4 regions of the Pseudoalteromonas sp. CF6-2 genome follow, and region 1 is predicted to be linked to each of the others. Evidence: predicted binding sites of a transcription regulator. Region 1 holds the regulator's gene; each other region holds the start of a gene.

Region 1 (5,098 bases):
GATGTACACTTAAATCCGTTGTGTCGATCATAAAGTCGGCGCGGGTAATTAGTACATCGAGCAGTATTTTTTCTTGCTTAATTGCTAAATCGAGTGGTAAAGAATCTAAAGAAAGCGGATGTAAACGTCTTGTCTCAGAGAAACGTCTAATGAGTGTTTGATCATCACTATCAAGGTAAAATAAGGTTGGATTGGCGAAACCTGGCAAGTATTCAAGAATATCATTAAATTCTTGTTGCTCTTTTGGCAGGTTACGTACGTCGATACTGACTGCTATTTTGTCGTAATTATCAGAGACGCTGCGCACTAGCGAAGGTAATAGGTTTACAGGAATATTATCAACGCAATAATAACCAAGATCCTCAAGGACTCGTAAAGCGACTGATTTACCTGAGCCAGAACGGCCACTGATAATAATTAATTCCATTTATGCCTCTGATGCAATAACTTGAAACAGTTCCTGATCGGTTTTAGCGCTGCGTAACTGTTTACAAAATTCTTTGTCTTTTAGTCTATCAGCAATTGTTGATAAGGTCTTTAAATGAAGTTGGCAGTCTCCATCAGGTACGATGAGTGCAACAAAAATATCAACAGGGCGGTTGTCAATTGCATCAAAGTTAATTGGAGATTCGCTCACTATAATAAACGCATGCGGTTTATCAGCACCTGACATACGACCATGCGGAATAGCAATACCTCTACCAATTCCTGTGCTCCCCAATTTTTCTCGATTGAGTAAAGCATTAAGAATATCTTGCTGCGATAGATGAGGAAGCTGCTCATGAGCGAGTTCGCTGATAAATTCGAGAATTCTTTTTTTGCTATTAAAAAGGACCGCAGCTTTGCTGCAGTCCTGGCTAGTAAGTGAACTAAGTTTCATAATTTAGTGTCGAGCTAATTTCTCTTTGTGTTTAATTACTTGGCGATCAAGCTTATCAATTAGCGAGTCGATGGCCGCGTACATATCTTGATGCTCTGTAGAGGCAAACAGTTCGCCTCCGTTTACATGTAAAGTTGCTTCTGCTTTTTGACTTAATTTTTCTACGTCTAAAATGACATGAACATTATTAATATGATCAAAATGCCTTTCTAGTTTCGCAAACTTGGTGTTTACATAGTCTTTTAATGAATCTGTGATTTCTACATGACGACCAGTTAGGTTTAGTTGCATAAGCATTTTCCTTCTATGTAAAACGTCTAAATCAAGCTTTTACGCTGATTAGACGGCGGTATTGCTAGAGACTCTCGGTATTTTGCAATTGTACGTCTAGCTACTTTAATTCCTTGCTCAGCCAATATATCTGCAATCTTACTATCACTCAATGGCTTCGCTGAGTTTTCTGCGGCAATAAGCTTTTTGATTAAAGCGCGTATTGCCGTTGATGAACACTCGCCACCATTTTCTGTGCTGACGTGGCTTGAGAAGAAATATTTCAACTCAAAAATACCCCTTGGGGTATGCATATATTTTTGCGTTGTAACCCGTGAAATCGTCGATTCATGCATTTCGACCATTTCAGCGACATCATTTAGCACCATCGGTTTCATCGCCTCAGGGCCGTGTTCAAAGAAAGCCTGTTGTTGTTGAACAATACAGTTCGTTACTTTTAATAAAGTATCATTCCGGCTCTCTAAGCTTTTAATAAACCACTTAGCTTCTTGCAGATGAGAGCGAATAAACTGACTGTCGCTGCTTGATTTTACAGAGCGTGACATAGCCGCATATTGGCTATTCACTCTGATCTTTGGCATACAGTCAGGGTTAAGCTCAACGACCCAACGACCTTTTACTTTTTTTACTGATACGTCGGGTATGACGTATTCAGACTCTTCACGTACGATGCTATCCGCGGGCTTAGGGTTCAAGCTATGGATAAGCGTCATGACTTCTTTTAGCTCGTTTTCTTTAAGCTTAGTCTTTTTCATCAAAGTACGATAGTCGCGACTTGCTAATAATTCGATGTGCTCAGATAAAACCATTTTAGTTTCAGCCAAATAAGGTGTATCTGCATCGAATTGACGAAGTTGAATACATAGGCACTCTTGTAAACTGCGAGCACCAATGCCGACAGGATCAAATAGCTGTATTCTTTTTAGGACCGCTTCGACTTCATCAAGTTCTATTTCTTCTTCTTCATCATCGTTTTGATTAAAGCTTTCAACAATATCCTCACAACTGACGGTTAAAATACCTGAGTCATCAATAGCTTCGACTATAGCAACAGCAATTGCTTCATCAGTTGGACTAAATGGGGTCAACTGTAGTTGCCACATCAGATATTCGTGGAGAGTTTCGGTTGACGCACCTTGATAAATAGACTCATCTTCTGGCATTGGCCCTGAAGAGGTTGAAGGAGCTGCACTCATGTACTCATCCCACGTGACGTCCATTGCTAGGTCGTCACTAACGGTATCTTTATTGAGTGCATCACTGCTTTCTTGCTCGTACTCACTTGGTGCTTCTTCTGCCGTAGCAGTGACTTGTGAATCATCAGAGTCAGATTTTTGTTCGTTTTTACCGATTACGTCTTCACTGTAATCCGCTTCTTCCACTTCAAGTAGAGGATTACTATCAAGCGCTTCTTGTATTTCTTGCTGGAGATCCAATGTACTAAGTTGCAATAAGCGAATGGCTTGTTGCAGTTGTGGAGTCATTGTAAGTTGCTGGCCCATGCGCAGCTGTAATGATTGCCTCATGTATCCCTAACAATCCTTTTTAAATCATTTATTGATACTAATTTGAGTCAATATCAATATGTTGTCATTATTGTAAGTCTAGCAGATGCTCTAGTCGGTGGTGTATTGGTTACAACCTGAATTGCTCGCCTAGATAAACATCGCGTACGGTTTGGTCTGCTAATACGTGTTCAGGCGTGCCTGATGCAATTAGCTCCCCATGAGAAACAATGTAGGCTTTTTCACAAACATCAAGGGTTTCTCGAACATTATGGTCAGTTATTAGTACACCGATACCACGGTTTTTCAAATGCTCTATAATTTTCTTTATATCTAACACTGAAATTGGATCAACACCAGCAAAAGGCTCATCTAGCAGAATAAATTTTGGATCTGCGGCTAATGCTCGCGCGATTTCAACACGGCGACGCTCGCCTCCTGATAGCGCCATACCTTGGCTATCTCGAATGTGCTGAATACTAAATTCATCAAGCAGGTTATTGAGTGTTTCTTCTCGTTGCTGTTTTTTAAGATCTTTACGTGTTTCAAGAATCGCCATCAGATTTTGGTAGACCGTCAACTTTCTAAAAATGGATGATTCTTGGGGTAAATAGCCAATACCTAATCGAGCGCGATTGTGCATGGGTAATAAAGTGATGTCGTTGTCATCAATACTAATTTTACCTTTGTCGCTTGGCACTAGCCCAACAATCATGTAGAAGGTGGTGGTTTTACCTGCACCATTAGGGCCTAGTAGGCCAACAATACTGCCAGCTTCGACTTCTAGTCCCACATTTTTGACAACTTGGCGGCCTTTATAGCTCTTTGCTAACAGCTCTGCTTTTAATGTACTCATGGCTGGCCTTTATCATCTTTTTTATTATCAACAGGCACTAAGATTGTATGCACACGATCCGTTGAATTTTCGTCTTTTTCAGCACTAATGAGTTGTTGTTCCATGTCATAAGTTATACTTTTTGCACTGACTTTTTGCCCTGCTTGTGTCACTTGTGCATCGCCAACTAAAGTGAGTAAACGCTTTGCTACATCGTAACGTACTTCGTCTGCACTGGCGCTCATAACCGTGCCATCTTCTTGTTTTTCTTCAAAGTAGGCTGGCTTACCTGTGGCAATGATAAGTGAAACAGTACCATCAACCTCACCAGCATGTGCTTCTAGGCGATCTGCGGTAATACGACGATTACCATGGGTTATTTCTACATTTTCTTCAAAAATCCCGACTCCATTTTTTAACTGACCTACTTGGCGATCTGAGCTAATGCTGATAGGAGTACCCGCTTGGTCTGCAGCAGCGCTTGAAAACGCAATCAATAAGCTTGGGATTAGAAGTAATTTTTTAAGTTTATTGGTCATAGTATATGGTTCGTGTATGGTTAGTTAACTCGACGATTTCGGCTTTTAAATCAGCTTTTAAACCTTTACCGGTAATCTTTAAGTTTGGGCCTGTTAATGTAACAGGTTGTTTTGAGTACATAGTCATTTTTTCAATATCAACATTGATATTTTCTGCGTTGATATCTTCAATCATGCCATTATGAGTTAGATTTTTTGCAACAACGTCACCTTCAAAAATAAGTTGATCGTTTTCGTACAAGGTAGCCTCTTTTGCTTTCACCTGCCAAACCTGTTGATCCCCATAAATGGTAAAAATAGGCTGTTCAAAAAAAGTAAACCCTAATTGCTGGTATAGCTCCATTTTAGCCGCAGCGACTTTATGGCTGATGTTACCTTGCTCATCATACGCCGTTTGCTTTAGCGCAATGGCGGTGTAATCCGGTGTTGCGATTATCTCGTCTTCACTGTTTATTGCGCCTGTTGGTTGGCTAAAGTACGGATACCATAACCAGATCATGCAACAAACAAAAACAATACTCAGTAAAATACGGGCTATATTCATGCGCTGGTTCCATCAGTTGTTAACGCTTTCGCGTTTTCCAGCATTAATAAATCTGTAAGCTCTCGCACAGCGCCAAACCCTCCGGGTAACATGGTGGTGTAATGAGCGAGTCTTTTTATAAGTGGGTGAGCATCGTTTACAGCAACCGCAAAGCCTACTTTTTCCATGACAGGTAAATCAGGGCCATCATCACCGATATAGGCTATTTGCTCATCGCTCAAAGTCAGTTTGTCTTTTAATTCTTGATACGCAATAAGCTTGTTTTCTTGACCTTGATAAATGTGTTGTACTGTTAGGCTAGTCATGCGTTGCTGAACTATTTGTGAATGTCGCCCTGTAATAACCGCAACCTCAAAGCCACTATTTATTAATGCTTTAATACCAAAGCCATCTTTGGTATTGAACGCTTTGAGTTCTTCACCGTTATTTCCTAAGTAAATACGGCCATCAGAGAAAACGCCATCAATATCGCAAATGAGTAGTTTTATTTTCTGAGCACGTTGG
Region 2 (5,098 bases), 570 kb from region 1:
TGAATAACGCTAAACCACTTTTCACCTTCTAATGGCTCACCCAGCATGTCTATCGCGATTTGATTTGCTTTTGCAATCATGCCGCGCCCATCTAGCACCACCACACCTGCAGGCATAGTATCAACCAAATGACTAAGCCAACTCGCTTGCTGGCGAAGCTCACTTAATTCCCCCACATACTCTTCTTGCTGTAAACATGGGTTATATTGATTAGCTGTGATAAATTGTGGTTTTAGTACATTTGCCAAGGCCATAATTAACTACTCAAAAATCGTGTCTGACAGTGTAAATGCACAAACCATACCAAATTTATTATTGTTTAAATTCAATAAATTAAAGGTTAATTTAACAACGACAAAAAAATGACAACTGCGAGGGAACGATGCAAAAAGAACACCTTTGTCGCTGCCCATGGCTCGACATCAGTAAAGAAGATTATGTGGCCTATCATGATGAAGAATGGGGTGTACCCGTCTACGATGATCATCGTCTTTTTGAGTTCATTACTCTTGAGTCTGCACAAGCAGGACTCAGTTGGTACACTATTTTGAAAAAGCGTGAAGGTTATCGCAGAGCATTTAAAAACTTTGTCGTCGATGACGTCGCCAAAATGAATGAAAGCGATATAGAACGTTTAATGCAAGATGACAGCATTATCCGTAATCGTTTGAAAATTGCTGCAACAATCAACAATGCTAACTGCTTTTTAGAGATTCAACGAGAATTTGGTAGTTTCTCAAACTATCAATGGCAGTTTGTAGGTGGTAAACCACTAGTGAATAACCTTGAAAAGCGAGAGGATTACCCTGCAATTACAGAAGCCTCGACCGCTTTTGCTAAAGATCTAAAAAAGCGCGGCTTTAAATTTTTAGGACCAACAACCGTGTATGCGCATATGCAAGCATGCGGTATGGTTAATGATCACAGTAATGGTTGTTTTAGAAAAGCTGAAATAATTGCGCAGTATTGATTGCACGATTAGTGTTAATTTGAAGCGAATAAAAACAAGTAGGTCATCTATCACAGCGTGTTGCTAATATGACCTACACATTTTTTGGGGTAATAATGAAAAGCTAAAGCAGGTTAATCTCGCGACAGATTATACTTTTTCATTTTTTCGACTAGGGTTGTACGGCGTACACCTAAAATTTCAGCGGCACGTGCCACCACATAGTCATAACGCTCAAGGGCTTGGCTAATCAGGCTTATTTCTAAATCTGCTAAATACTCTTTTAGCTCAATACCTTCTTCAGGTAATAACCCTGAATCAGCTGACGCGGCTGAAAGTTCAGGCTCTTCGTCCTCGTAATCGCTAAAACCACTGCTGAAAATATCGTTAAAGGCATCTCGCTCCATCAACTCTTCAGGGTATTCAGGTTCATAGGCATCGACTTCAATATAGCGGTATTTGCTTGGTAAGTCTGGTACATCAACGACCTTATCAGGGAACATGATTACCATACGCTCAACAAGGTTCGCCAGCTCTCGAATATTGCCAGGCCACGCATGCTCTTTTAAACTTTGAATCGCGCGCTCAGTGAACTTGGCTGTGGTGCCACTTTGCTCGTTTACACGGCGCATTAACTCTTTTAATAACAGTGGAATATCGTCTGCGCGTTCACTTAGTGATGGGTTTTCAATCGGAAATACATTTAAGCGATAAAAAAGATCTTCACGAAAATCCCCTTTTTCGATCATATCCTCAAGATTTCTGTGGGTTGCAGCAATGATGCGCACATCAGCCTGAATAGGCTTAGTCCCCCCTACCCGCTCATAGCTTCTCTCTTGTAAAACACGTAGTAACTTCACCTGCATTTGCAATGGCATGTCACCAATTTCATCTAAAAAGAGCGTACCACCTTGGGCCAATTCGAAGCGACCTTTACGTGCAGAAATCGCACCTGTAAAAGCGCCTTTTTCATGACCAAATAACTCACTTTCAAGTAACTCCCCAGGGATTGCTCCGCAGTTTACTGGAACAAATGGTCCTGTGTTACGCTTAGACAATAAGTGAACATTACGGGCAACAACTTCTTTACCAGTGCCAGATTCACCTAAAATGAGCACATTGGCATCTGTTTTTGCGACTTGTTCAATTAAAAAGCGAACGTCTTTGACTGCATCAGTTTCACCCACTAAACCATCAAATGATTTATGCGATTTAGACTGTTTATGCTCGCCTGGCAACATACGTTGATATTGCTGACAATCATGCAAAAGCTGGGTAGTTACATCATGGTTAAAGGGTTCACAAATTAACCCCACCACGTTAGCAATACTCAATAAAGGCTTGAGTGTTTCACCTATCAATAAGAATGGGATAGCAGGAAACTGCTTTATAACGGTTTCATGGCTTAGTTGCTGTAAAGCCCCAAGAATCACCATACATTCTTGCTGTTGATGCTTCTCACAAAATGTTTGTAGTGTTGACTCATCAACCAATTGAACAGCTTCACCTATAAAGGTAAGTGCTGCATGTAAACCTATCGCACGATTATTATTATTGTCTAAAATTAAGATCATTATTGGCGAACCACAGTTACCACTCGGTTAGTTAATTTTTAAATTGTAAGCGAGTTTGAACGGGATGCAAGCGCAAAGCGGCAATTTATTGACATCAACGCCAAAAAATAGTCACTTAGTAGAAAAAGCAATACTAAACTACTAACTTAACTCAATAGAGAAGTTTTTGCTTTAGTGCAGCTACGCACATTTGTATAATTCATCTAGACTAAGATAAAGAAAAAGTTAATTCTGCCGATACTATCTATGGCACTAATATTGCTTAGATTTGTTTTATTAATTGGTGTTTTAATTATAGGATTTTCTCATGGCACACATCTCAGTAAAAAAGTACAGTCAGGTTAGCGTTAGCAACATCAACGAAATGACACCGTACGAGCAGATAAACCTTATCTTCAATAATATCATTGGCAGATTAGCGGCAACAAAGGGCTTTATTGAACGTAAAGAACTGGAAAAAAAGGGTGAGAATATCTCTAGTAGCATTTTATTGTTTGGCGCTTTACAAGACGCTTTAAACTTTGAGAAAGGCGGAGAAATTTCTAATAACCTTTTATCACTTTACGACTTTTGCCAACGCCGTCTAACAGAAGCAAATATCAATAATGATATTGATGCAATTGATGACGTTATTCGAATCGTAAAAGAAATAAAAGAAGGCTGGGATGCCATTCCAGCAGATGAGCGCACACCTAAAGCTGATCAATAAAATGCCTGATAATCTGACTCTGGACGAGCAACTCACTGCCCTTTCAGAGCATATAGATAAAACTGAGATTGAGCTTGCCAGCCAATCGTTAGTGGCTATCGATAAAAAGCTAAGGGCTTGGTGTGAAAGTAGCACACCTCCAACCGAACAAGAGCTCTCAGCAATACAAACCCGTATTTCTTCCGCCATGGCCAGACTAAAAAGCGCAAGAGACAAAACACAAGCAGAGCTTCTCAGCCAACGAAAATCAAACAAGGCTATCTCTAAATATAAAGCAACTAAGCGCTAATCAAGCGTTTAGTTGTTTTTATTACCTCAATTGCGCGACTACATCACGGGTTAATATCACTTTTGCTATTCAATTACGCGACATAAAGGTGCAACTACGATACTGATTAATATCACTCTTGCTGTATCAATTGCGCGACATAAAGTCGCGACTACATCATGGGTTAATATCACTTTTGTTATATCAGTTGCGCGACATAAAGTCGCGACTACATCCTAGGTTAATACCACTTTTGTTATTCAATTACGCGACATAAAGTCGCGACTACATCACGGGTTAATATTACTTGTGCTGTCTCAATTGCGCGACATAAAGTCGCGACTACCCCCTAGGTTAATACCACTTTTGTTATTCATTTTCGAAGCATCATAAGGGTGCAACGTGGGTAAACTGATTATGTTTGTGAGGGTTTTCAAGCAAAGCGTAATACTTGATAAAAAATAGTTTGTACGCCAAAAACTAAAAAGCGCCAAAGAAGTTGGCGCTTAAATAAGGAAAGGTGCTAAGTTTACTAATTACTCTTTTTGACAACCCCAGGCATATTATCAAGCTGTGCTTGAACATAACTGCTGGTTGAGTTTAGCTGTGCAACAAGTAAATCCATGCTGTTATATTGTGCATATAAACGAGACTCTAAAGATTCCATTTTTCTTGCAAAATCAATGCGCTCATCATCTAAACCATCTAACTGAGTTTGTTTACTGTCAATTCTGTTTTGAACAATACCATCAGAGTCAGTATAAAAGCTCATAAGCTCATCAAACGACTGCGCAAAGCCGCCCTCGTCTTCATTGTCACCTAAAAAGAATTCTTGAACTAAATCCACATCTGCTTTTACTTGCTCATCTAGGCGTTCTGTATCTAAGGTCAGTTTACCGTAACGGTCTGCTTCAACCCCAAGCTTAGATAATGACAAGCTACTGCCATCACTCAAGCCAACTTCATTGGTTAGCTGTTGACGAAGTTTTGACATCACACCACGAAGCATAGAATCACCAGCCATAACACCAGCTCCGTCTTCGCCTGAGCGGCCAAGATTTTTGCTTAGCTCAAGTAACTCATTGTAGCTTTCAATAAAACTGTTTAAGCCAGCCTTGATGTTGCTATTATTCTCTGTAACTTTTAATGAGCTGTCATCATCATCTGTGCCATGTGCTTTTTTAGCTGTAATATCTACGCCATCGATAACATTCTTAAACTCATTTGTGTTACTCGTCACGGTGAGTGTGCCATCAATGGTAATTTGTGCATTCTGTGCGGCATCAACTTCGGTTAAGTTAGTGACGTGATTAGCAGGGTCGGCATCTGATACATCATATGCTAAGCGAGAAAGACCACCTGTATCAGAGTTGTTACCATCACCATCTTGCACTGTAATGCTGATGGCATTTTCTTCACCGGTTTCTTTACTTGTTAATACTAAATGCTGTCCAGCGTCCGTTGTTACTATTGTTGCTGTCACAGAGTCATTACTATCAGTGCCCGTGAATGGACCATTATTTATTTGGTCTCGTAAATCCTCTAATGTATTTGTTGGTGACAATACAGTAGAAAAACTATTCTCGCCTGAGCTAATG
Region 3 (5,098 bases), 570 kb from region 1:
TGATGGTGAATAAGCAAGGCTTGATTGAGCAAGTTTATAGTGCCATACATAAAGCCAATGTTGTGCCATTCGGTATTGCAAACCCTATTGCAGCAGCACCTACAGATAAAGCGCTAGCACGAACAATGCGACGTGTAATGACACTGGCTGGCGCATCGGCAATTAACTACGGCCCAATGGATGGGTTTGCACCGTTGAAAAAGCAATTGATCCATCGCTATTTAGACTTTGGTATTGGTGTTGATAGTGATGAATTGGTGATCACCAATGGCGCACAAGAGGCATTGGCAATAGCACTTAAATGTGTCGCTAAAGCTGGCGATATCATCGCCATTGAATCACCTTGTTATTTTGGCATTATTGAATTGATTGAAAGCTTAGGCTTAAAAGCGTTGGAAATCCCGCTGTGTCCTGATGAAGGGATTTGGCTAGATGACTTGGCGCAAGCACTCGATGAGCATGATATCAAAGCGTGTGTTCTTTCAACGTCGTTAAATAACCCCGTTGGTAGTTTTATGCCAGAGACTAAACGCGAGCAGTTAGTGACTCTTTTAGAAGAGCGTAACGTTGTGCTCATAGAAGATGATGTTTATGGCGATCTACATTTTACTGCTAAACGTGCTACGCCAGCGCAAGCTTATTCAAAAAAAGGCTTAGTGATCACCTGTGCGTCGTTTTCAAAAACGGCTGCACCAAGTTATCGTATTGGTTGGATCATTGCGGGCAAGTTTGCAGAGCAAGCAAGGCGTTATAAACGTGCTCTGAGTTGCTCTGCGCCACTCATTAATCAATGGACTCTGTATGAGTTTATCGCCAGTGGTGAGTACGATCGTAATCTGCGTTTGTTGAGGCAGCGCTTGAGTACAAATAAAGAACGTATGATTTGGTGCTTACAGCAATATATGCCAAGTTGTGCGCGCATTAGTAACCCGCAAGGTGGCTGTGTGATTTGGATTGATCTTGGGGGGCAGTATGATGCGGTAAAGTTATTCCATTTAGCGTTAGAGGCGGGGATCAGCATTACTCCAGGGTTAATATTTTCAGCAGGTAAAAAATACCGCAGCTGTTTTCGCTTAAGCTATGGTTTACCTTGGTCTGAGCATTTAGAACACGCAATTAAAACCTTGTCACAGCTCACAGTATTAGCCAAAAAATAAAAAGCGCAGAGCAGGCTCTGCGCAAAACCAAGTGCGTTGGTTCAGGGATATCTTACTCAGCATGCTGTTTAAATGTGAACAGCTGGTACTCTTTTAATTCAGGTACTAAAGCGACGAGCTCTTGCTCTTTATGGGCAATATCTGCAAAACTGCCACAGAGTGCATCGGCACGCTCTTCTAGTTGTGCGGCTTGAGTTTCTACGCGTGCTTCGATTTGTTCACCCATGTTTTCCATGCGCTGTTCAAAAGCATCCATATCACCACCTGAGCCGATTAGTTCAGAGCCAAGAGCAACTAAAATACTGCCCATTGATTGCATCATGGCTGACTCAACCGCTGATTCGATTTGCTCATCAAACTGATTTTCAAAGTTTTGGCCAAACTTTTCGAAATTTTGCTGACCCATAGTGAATGCACCTTGTTGATAGAAAGCGTTCTGCACTTCTACGCTGATGTCATCCATTAATTCAGAGATGTCGTTTAGGCCGTCAATGTTAAAAGCATTAGCAACTTCTTCGATTGCTACACCTGCGATTTTTACCCCATCAAGCGCGATGTTTGCCACCTCAGGGAGTTGGCTGCGTAAGCTGTCGGAATAAGCGGCAATAGCCGCTTGTTGTGAGGCATTGAGTGATACGCTTTCACCATCAATATATAAATTATTTTGGTTGATGATTTTCATAGTACGATTATCGGCTGTGTAAACTTCTAATTCGCTTGGCGTGATACGAACATCATTTTTAAATTCAACATCGCATTGCTCACCGCTAAATGAAATATTTGTAACATTATCGTTATGAGCCATAGCCGTTGTGGCGATAAATAAAGAACTTGCTAACAATAACTTTTTCATTTTTTTCTTTCCTGTTTGAAATGACAGAATTTAGTTATCAAATAGAGTGCCAAACTTTTAAAGTTATTTAATATCAATAGTTTGCTTGTTTTTGTTTATTTTGGGAAAAGAAATAGAAATAAAATTTTAACCATTTTTTGGTCAAATTAACCAAAAAATTCATATGCATAAATGAGTTTTATCGAAACGATAAAAAACTCTCACTTTTCAGAAATCGAATTTAGCGCTATTTATTCACAATATTGACATATCACCTATTTAGCATGGGGGTATGGCTTTATTTTGGTAGTTTTTAGGTACTAAATTACTACTGAGCTTTTTAAACTTTGCTAATTCATGGAACAAATTTAGAACCGTTGAATTGGTCTCAAACACTTTATGGAGTGGGTTGTGGGTAAGACATTTAGTTATGACGCGCTAGATGACGATTTTGTTGAAGACGAGTACGAAATGGTCGGGCGTAATCAACACGACAAGAAAAAGCAACGCGTTAAGAAGAAGTTGGAAGACTATCTTGAACAAAAACGCTTGCGAAGAAACTTAGGTGAAGATGATTTTGATGATTATTTGAACGACTAAGTATAAATTTAGATAAAGAGGCGCTGCGCCTCTTTATTGCTTTTTGACGTACGTTTTATTTATGTAATGCCGCGACAATGGTTGATTCTATTTGTTCTGGTTTTGTTAGTGGTGCAAAGCGTTTAATGGCTTTACCATCTTTGCCAATTAAAAACTTGGTAAAGTTCCATTTTATTTTGCGGGTGATAAAGCCTGGCAATTCGGACTTTAGATGTCGAAAAACGGGGTGTGCGTGTTCGCCGTTTACATCAACTTTGCTCATCATTAAAAAGCTGACACCATAGTTGATTAGACAGCCCTCTTTTATTTCTTTAGCATCACCAGGTTCTTGCTTACCAAATTGATTACAGGGAAAACCTATAATGACTAAGCCCTTATCATGGTATTTTTCATGTAGCTTTTGGAGCCCTTCATACTGTGGAGTAAAACCGCACTCACTGGCTGTGTTTACCACGAGCACAACCTTATTTTCAAAGTCAGAAAAGTCGATAGTTTGGCCTTGAAGGCTAGTAGCAGAAAGTTGGTAAAATTCGCTCATAATGATAACTTTTTATTATTGTTACACTGATTCTAACGTGCTTGAGATTTTTCTAAAAGCGTAAATTTTAATCAGCGAATGCATCGGTTAAATGCTCTATCAATAAACGTACGCGAAATGGTAATAGATCTTTACGAGGGTATACTAGCCAAGATGCATTATCGCTGACTTGAAACTCATCAAGTACACTTACTAATTGGCCATTATTCAAATAAGGTTCAACAATATCTAGAGCAAGGTGTGCAATACCAACACCCGCAACAGCGGCACTTAAAATAGCTTGTGGGTGGTTGCTACGCCAATTACCATCAATGCGAACCTCTTTAATTTGATTATCAATATTAAATCGCCAGCGCTTTCGCATAGTAATTAAACAATTATGCTCAGTGAGATCAAAAGGTGTTTTAAGAGCAGGGTGATTAGCTAAATACTCTGGGCTTGCAACGAGTGTCATTACGCGTTTACAGAGTGGTCGTGCAATTAAATTTGAGTCTTGCATTCTGCCAAAGCGAATGGCTAAGTCAAAACCTTCTTCAACTAAGTTAACGTTACGACTATTAAAGTCGAGATCGACTTCAACCTCAGGGTAGCGTTTGACAAACTCTGCGACTTTGGGAGCGACTTGGTTTGCTACAAATTCACCTGCGCCAGTAATACGTATTAGGCCTTTTGGTTGGCGTTGTTCACCCTGTAGTTGGTTGTTTGCATCAATCAATTCTTGGCGTATTGCTTTTAATTTTACTGCGTATTCACGCCCTGCATCAGTAAGGTTGATTTTACGTGTGGTGCGTTGAAATAATACCGAACCTAAACGACTTTCCAACTGTTGTACTTGCCGACTTATATGTGAGGTTGATACTTCCATAGCCTTGGCTGCATGTGTAAAGCTGCCATGCTCAACGACATATAAGAATTCTTCCAAGCCTTGCCACATTTTCGATCCTTAGGATGCTGCATCAAATTAAGACTATTTTATGCTGATTATTGTTGCATGTCTGCAAAAGTGATTATTTATTTTCATCCTTTATCCCTATATGAAAATAACTACAATAGTCGTGTCACTGATTAATACTCACAAATATGAGAGCGTAAGCATGTTAAATTTTAGCTTTGAGAATCCAACCAAAATTCATTTTGGTGAACAACAAATCAAAGAGATTCAAAATGAGATCCCAAAAAATGCCAAAGTACTAGTTACTTATGGCGGCGGCAGCATTAAGAAAAATGGTGTGTATGATCAAGTTAAAGCTGCATTAAGCGAGCATACTTGGTTTGAGTTTGCCGGTATTGAACCAAACCCTAGCTACCAAACATGTATGAAAGCAGTCGAACTAGTTAAAGAGCAGCAAATTGACTATATCCTCGCGGTTGGTGGTGGTTCTGTGGTTGATGGTAGCAAATTTATCGCAGCTGCAGCTGAGTTTGTTGGCGAACCATGGGATATTTTAGCAAAAGGCGCTGAAGTAAAGTCAGCTGTGGCACTTGGCGTTGTTTTAACCTTACCTGCCACGGGTTCGGAATCGAACACCTTTAGTGTGGTATCAAACTTAGAGACGCAAGATAAACTGCCGTTTGCCAGTGAGTTTGTGCGTCCTCGTTTTGCTGTGCTCGACCCTGCTGTGACATTCTCATTACCTGAGCGTCAGATAACGAATGGTATTGTTGATGCGTTTGTACACACAATGGAGCAATACCTAACATATGATGTGGGTGCCAAGTTACAAGATCGCTTTGCTGAAGGGATTTTAATGACGCTTATCGAAGAAGGCCCTAAAGCATTCTCTGAACCCGATAACTATCAAGTGCGCGCTAATATTATGTGGTCAGCGACGATGGCACTCAATGGCCTAATAGGAGCTGGCGTCCCGCAAGACTGGGCAACTCACATGATAGGTCATGAAATGACTGCTGTGTATGGTTTGGATCACGCACAAACATTAGCGATTGTATTACCACGTATGATGGCAGAGC
Region 4 (5,098 bases), 1.5 Mb from region 1:
ATTATGCTTTTTAACAGCTTTACGAATTTGGTTTATCTTGGCCCGTTTTTCTTTACGCTTTTCAGGTATAACTGATAATTTTGTTTGCGTTTCACGACCCAATTGAACAGTTTTACGCAAATAGTTAACTGTATCCAAATCAAGCTCTGCCCACCCACCTTGAGGCAAGCGTTTATCTAGCTCTAACTTACCGTAACGAATACGAATAAGACGAGATACTTCCACATCTTGTGATTGCCATAAACGACGAACTTCGCGGTTGCGTCCCTCGGTTAAGGTAACATTAAACCAACGATTTATTCCTTCACCACCTAATGGTTTAATATTTAAAAATTTCGCAGGTCCATCATCCAGTTCAACCCCTTTGGTTAAGTTACGTAAGGTCTCATTCGTTACTTCACCAAATACCCGTGCAGAATATTCGCGCTCTACTTCATAGCTGGGATGCATAAGGCGATTAGCAAGCTCACCATCATTGGTAAACAACATTAATCCAGCGGTATTAATATCCAGTCGACCTACAGCAATCCAACGCTCACCATCTACTTTAGGGAGACGATCGAACACAGTACGGCGACCTTCAGGATCTTTGCGAGTACATAACTCGCCTTCTGGCTTGTTATACATAAGCACACGACAAATCCGGTCAGCTTTATCTTCAACTTTTACTACATGTCCATCAACACGAATTACATCAGTTGCTTCAACACGATCGCCCAAACGAGCCACTTTGCCATTGACACTTACTCGATTTGCATCAATGTATTTTTCCATCTCACGACGTGAGCCCACACCAGCACGGGCCAATACTTTTTGTAACTTTTCAGTTTCTACATTACTCATTCAGATAGTTCTCTCACAGAAGGATCGCTCAAAAGCTGGTTAATTTTACTTTCCTGTAATTCAGGTAAGGGTGGTAATTCATCTAAACCAGCTAATGAAAAATAGTCTAAGAAAGCGGATGTTGTAGCATACAAAGCCGGACGTCCTGGTACCTCTTTGTGGCCTACAACCCTTATCCACTCTCTTTCTAATAAGGTTTTAATAATCCCTGAGCCGACAGTAACCCCTCGTACTTGTTCGATTTCACCACGCGTAATGGGTTGCCTGTAGGCAATCAAAGATAATGTTTCTAATAGTGCTCTTGAGTATTTAGGTGCGCGCTCTTGCCAAAGATTTGCAAGCCATGGTGCTAAGCTTGCGCAGGCCTGAAATCGATAACCGCTGCCAACTTCAACCAATTTTATGCCGCGTGTTTGATAATGGGTTTGAATGTTTTCAATTGCATTATTAATGCGTGCCATAGAAACGCTTAAATCAGCCAATACTGTCTCTTTTAAATGACGTTTAGATAAAGGTTTACCTGCTACAAAAATCGCGGCTTCTATGATTTCGACTAACTGTTCATCATTAATACGTTTTGCGGCCATGGGTTACTATAGGTCATTTAAATCACTAACGCTCTATTATGACAGAAGTCTTGCTAGGTTGGAAAAATTATTACAAAAAAAGCCAGTGTAATACACTGGCTCCAAACAATGTTTATATTTGAGCTAAATTACGAGCTTTTTTTAACCATGTCTAATGCGTCATCTTCAGCAACATCACTACCATGTTCAGTGATGTAGCTAATAAACTCATTACGGCTTACGCGCTTGTCCTTATTAGTATCCATATACCCAAAATGGTTGGCAATATCGTCATCATCAGCCTCTTCAACCGAGATATAACCATTTTTATCGTTATCTAAGGATTTAAAATCATTTTCGATAGGATCAAATTGAGCTATTTCAGCTTTAAACGCCGACTCAGAGACTTCGCTATCTTCCGCAACTTTACCCGTATTAAGCTGCATGTAAGCATTAAACTCACTTCGGCTGATTTGTTCATCCATATTAGTATCGATATTTGAAAAATGTGCCCAAATTGCATCATCATCTGCTTCTGTTTTAGAGATGTAACCATCGTTATCATTATCTAAACTGCCAAAATCGCTGTCTATTTTTGCTAAAGAGTTGCTTGCAGAGCATGCTGAAAGACTAAGAGCCGCTAAAATTGTTGATGCTAGAGTTAACTTGTTCATAAGACATTTCCTTGTAGTCGATTAGATTCGCTTGGACTAATACAAGTTGAATGCCAAAACACCTTACAGCCTAAAATCAAGCACTTAGAAAGCAGTTAAGTTGTGGTTAAGACTATGATTTAGCAAGCTTTTCATACTTACTGTAATTTTTTCATAAAAAAAGCGCTCCAAAGAGCGCTTTTTACAAATAAGTTTAACATACCGATTAAATAGCCGCGTTTTGGTAACGCTTAACGAACTCTGTTACTGCTTCACCGTTACATTTTAAGGTATTTAAGTTACCAATTTTTTCACGTACAGGTGTCAAACCTTGCTTAAGTGCTGTGATGCAAAGTTGCGTTTCTTTTTGCTCATTTTTAGCAAAAACTTCAACTGATACTTTCGAAGTCGCTTTTTGTGACTCTGCTTTTTTAGCAATGTCACGAATGTCGACACCATTACACTCAATACTTTTAGAAAAACGCGACATCGCAATACCATGCTTTGTCGCTTCTTTACGTGCAGCGGTAAACCCTTCGTTTGCACTCAGACTACATAACTTAGATTCAATACGATTATCAGCTGAGAAATATTGTGGATTGCTTGCCAATGAGCCAAATGAGATACATGCAAGTGAAAGCATCACTAATTGTTTTTTCATGGTTTACCTTTTAAGTGTACATAATTTGAACGGTTAATCTGCGCGCATTATATAAACAAAAAAGAACAAATCAATTAAATATATTATTTAATATTTTAATTAATATCGAGTTAACAATGCGTTTAACTAAACCCTCAATTGATCAACATTTAAACAGTGCATTTTTCTTTCTTTGCTCATGAATAGCGCCACATTTGATGGTAGAATTACGTTACTTCCTTTAAAGAAAAATAAACTAAGGTGCATGATGAAGGTTATCTCGTTCAACATAAATGGACTTCGCGCTCGCTTACATCAACTACAAGCGGTGATAGATAAACATCAACCAGATATCATTGGCTTACAAGAAATCAAAGTTCATGATGAAGCTTTCCCACTCGAAGACGTGCAAAAAATGGGTTATCACGTTTATTTTCACGGTCAAAAAGCCCATTACGGCGTGGCAATGTTATGTAAACAAGAACCTAAATCGGTAATGAAAGGCTTTGCAACTGATACAGACGAGTCGCAACGTCGTATGATCAGCGTGACTGTAACCCAACAGAATGGCCGTGACTTAACTGTTATGAATGGTTACTTTCCACAGGGCGATAATATTGCTCACGAAATTAAATTCCCTTACAAACGTCAGTTCTATAAAGATTTAATGACCCACTTAGAAGTCAATCACACGCCTGAGGAAGATGTTATTGTGATGGGCGACATTAATATTTCACCTACTGATCTCGACATTGGTATTGGTGAACCAAACCGCAAACGCTGGTTAAAGACTGGTAAGTGCTCTTTTCAACCAGAAGAGCGTGAATGGTTAAGTACATTATTAAACTGGGGCTTTAAAGATACCTTCCGTGAACTTTACCCTGAAAAAGTTGAACAATACTCGTGGTTTGATTACCGCTCAAAAGGTTTTGATGACAACCGAGGCCTACGTATCGATGTAATTTTAGCAACTCCAGCCCTTGCTGAGCGTTGTGTTGAGTCTGGTATCGATTACGAATTACGTGGTATCGAAAAACCTTCTGATCATGCGCCAATATGGTCAACATTTAACGCATGATAGACACTATGCAATGGCAGCTCCCTTTATGGAGCTGTGTGGCTTTAATACTTTGGCTAAGTTTTGATAAACAAAGCGCATCGCAATTATTGGCAACGCCAATAAGACAAGTTGGTGTGCTCGCCTGTGCTTTGGTACTTGCAGTACTGTGGCGCATTAAAGCGGGGATATTGCCAGGCCTTGAATTGCATATTTTAGGGGTTACTGCTGTGACCCTGATTTTAGGTTGGCGATTAGCCATTTTTGCAAGTGCCCTTGCAAGTTTACTGTTGGTACTAGTTGCTCAGTTGCCTATGGCTTTATTGCCCGTGCATTTACTGTTTACTGCTTTTTTACCAATTACGTTGAGCTATTTGTGTTTTGTGCTTTGTTATACCTACTTACCAAGACATTTTTTTATTTATATCTTTTTATGCGCGTTTTTAACCGCTGCTGTTATCGCCTGTATTAAAATACTCACCAGTGGAGTGCTTTATTACTTGCTTGGTGATTACAGTTTTATTGAGATTTCAGAAAACTACCTCATTCTATGTGCGATAATTTGGTTTCCTGAAGCAATGCTCAATGGCATGGCTATTACCTTAATGATTACCTATCGCCCTCATTGGGTTAAAACCTTTTATGATAAGGACTATTTAGACTCATGAGTCTTCACTATCACTGCCCGCTTTGCAAACTTGAGCTTACACTCAAGGATAAAACTTACCGCTGTAACAATAACCACAGCTTTGATATCGCCAAAGAGGGTTATGTCAATTTACTGCCCGTACAAAATAAAAAGTCGAAACAACCGGGCGATAACCTTGAAATGGTGCAAGCGCGACGCGAGTTTTTAAATGCGGGGCATTATGGTTTTTTACAGCAAGCTTTAGCTGAACTCGTGGCATCACTGACACCAAATTCAGTGATTGATTTAGGCTGTGGTGAAGGCTTCTATACCCAAGCAATTGCAGCGCAATCGAGTGCCGAAGTGTATGGTGTTGATATTTCGAAACCTGCGGTAAAATACGCCGCTAAGTGGTATGAAAGTGCGCATTTTAGTGTCGCGTCGATTAGCCAAGCCCCTTTTGCAGATGCCAAAGCAGACGTGCTGGTTAGTGTGTTTGCCCCTTTATTTGCACAAGAACTTGCCCGCCTTGCCAAACCGCAAGCAAGCTTAATTGTTGCAAGCCCTGGCCCTTGGCACCTTAAAGAATTAAAAGCATTTATTTATGCTGATGTAAAACCACATACAGAGATAGAACCACCAGCTGGCTTCAGCAAAGAATCGACAACATTATTAGAGCAACAGGTGCTGTTGTCTGTCGAAGAGATTAAA

Evidence for each region. Region 1 encodes sigma-54, which starts transcription at its own class of promoters, with help from an activator protein. Its sites were predicted from a motif close to GTTGGCACGNNNNTNGNNT; they were not measured.
Region 2: a site for sigma-54 is predicted at 2,769-2,787, ahead of fliS (flagellar export chaperone FliS). Genes of this name have one in related genera too.
Region 3: a site for sigma-54 is predicted at 2,046-2,064, ahead of L3Q70_RS00345 (YggN family protein). Genes of this name have one in related genera too.
Region 4: a site for sigma-54 is predicted at 2,123-2,141, ahead of L3Q70_RS07405 (EF-hand domain-containing protein). Genes of this name have one in related genera too.

What each region holds. Positions count from the first base shown of each region.
Region 1 is NZ_CP091442.1:3,109,440-3,114,537, reverse strand. It holds gene rapZ (RNase adapter RapZ) at 1-427, opposite strand, end outside; gene ptsN (PTS IIA-like nitrogen regulatory protein PtsN) at 428-880, opposite strand; gene hpf (ribosome hibernation promoting factor) at 884-1,171, opposite strand; gene L3Q70_RS14385 (RNA polymerase factor sigma-54) at 1,198-2,697, opposite strand; gene lptB (LPS export ABC transporter ATP-binding protein) at 2,807-3,532, opposite strand; gene lptA (lipopolysaccharide transport periplasmic protein LptA) at 3,529-4,050, opposite strand; gene lptC (LPS export ABC transporter periplasmic protein LptC) at 4,040-4,594, opposite strand; gene kdsC (3-deoxy-manno-octulosonate-8-phosphatase KdsC) at 4,591-5,098, opposite strand, start outside.
Region 2 is NZ_CP091442.1:2,534,828-2,539,925, forward strand. It holds gene L3Q70_RS11805 (ATP-binding protein) at 1-254, opposite strand, end outside; gene L3Q70_RS11810 (DNA-3-methyladenine glycosylase I) at 383-970, shown strand; gene L3Q70_RS11815 (sigma-54 dependent transcriptional regulator) at 1,084-2,523, opposite strand; gene fliS (flagellar export chaperone FliS) at 2,831-3,232, shown strand; gene L3Q70_RS11825 (hypothetical protein) at 3,234-3,521, shown strand; gene fliD (flagellar filament capping protein FliD) at 4,033-5,098, opposite strand, start outside.
Region 3 is NZ_CP091442.1:60,952-66,049, forward strand. It holds gene L3Q70_RS00340 (PLP-dependent aminotransferase family protein) at 1-1,157, shown strand, start outside; gene L3Q70_RS00345 (YggN family protein) at 1,210-2,010, opposite strand; gene L3Q70_RS00350 (hypothetical protein) at 2,401-2,589, shown strand; gene L3Q70_RS00355 (glutathione peroxidase) at 2,645-3,127, opposite strand; gene L3Q70_RS00360 (LysR family transcriptional regulator) at 3,195-4,061, opposite strand; gene L3Q70_RS00365 (iron-containing alcohol dehydrogenase) at 4,222-5,098, shown strand, end outside.
Region 4 is NZ_CP091442.1:1,586,295-1,591,392, reverse strand. It holds gene rluB (23S rRNA pseudouridine(2605) synthase RluB) at 1-843, opposite strand, end outside; gene scpB (SMC-Scp complex subunit ScpB) at 840-1,430, opposite strand; gene L3Q70_RS07405 (EF-hand domain-containing protein) at 1,559-2,083, opposite strand; gene L3Q70_RS07400 (exonuclease III) at 2,289-2,723, opposite strand; gene xthA (exodeoxyribonuclease III) at 2,971-3,780, shown strand; gene L3Q70_RS07390 (energy-coupling factor ABC transporter permease) at 3,777-4,427, shown strand; gene L3Q70_RS07385 (putative RNA methyltransferase) at 4,424-5,098, shown strand, end outside.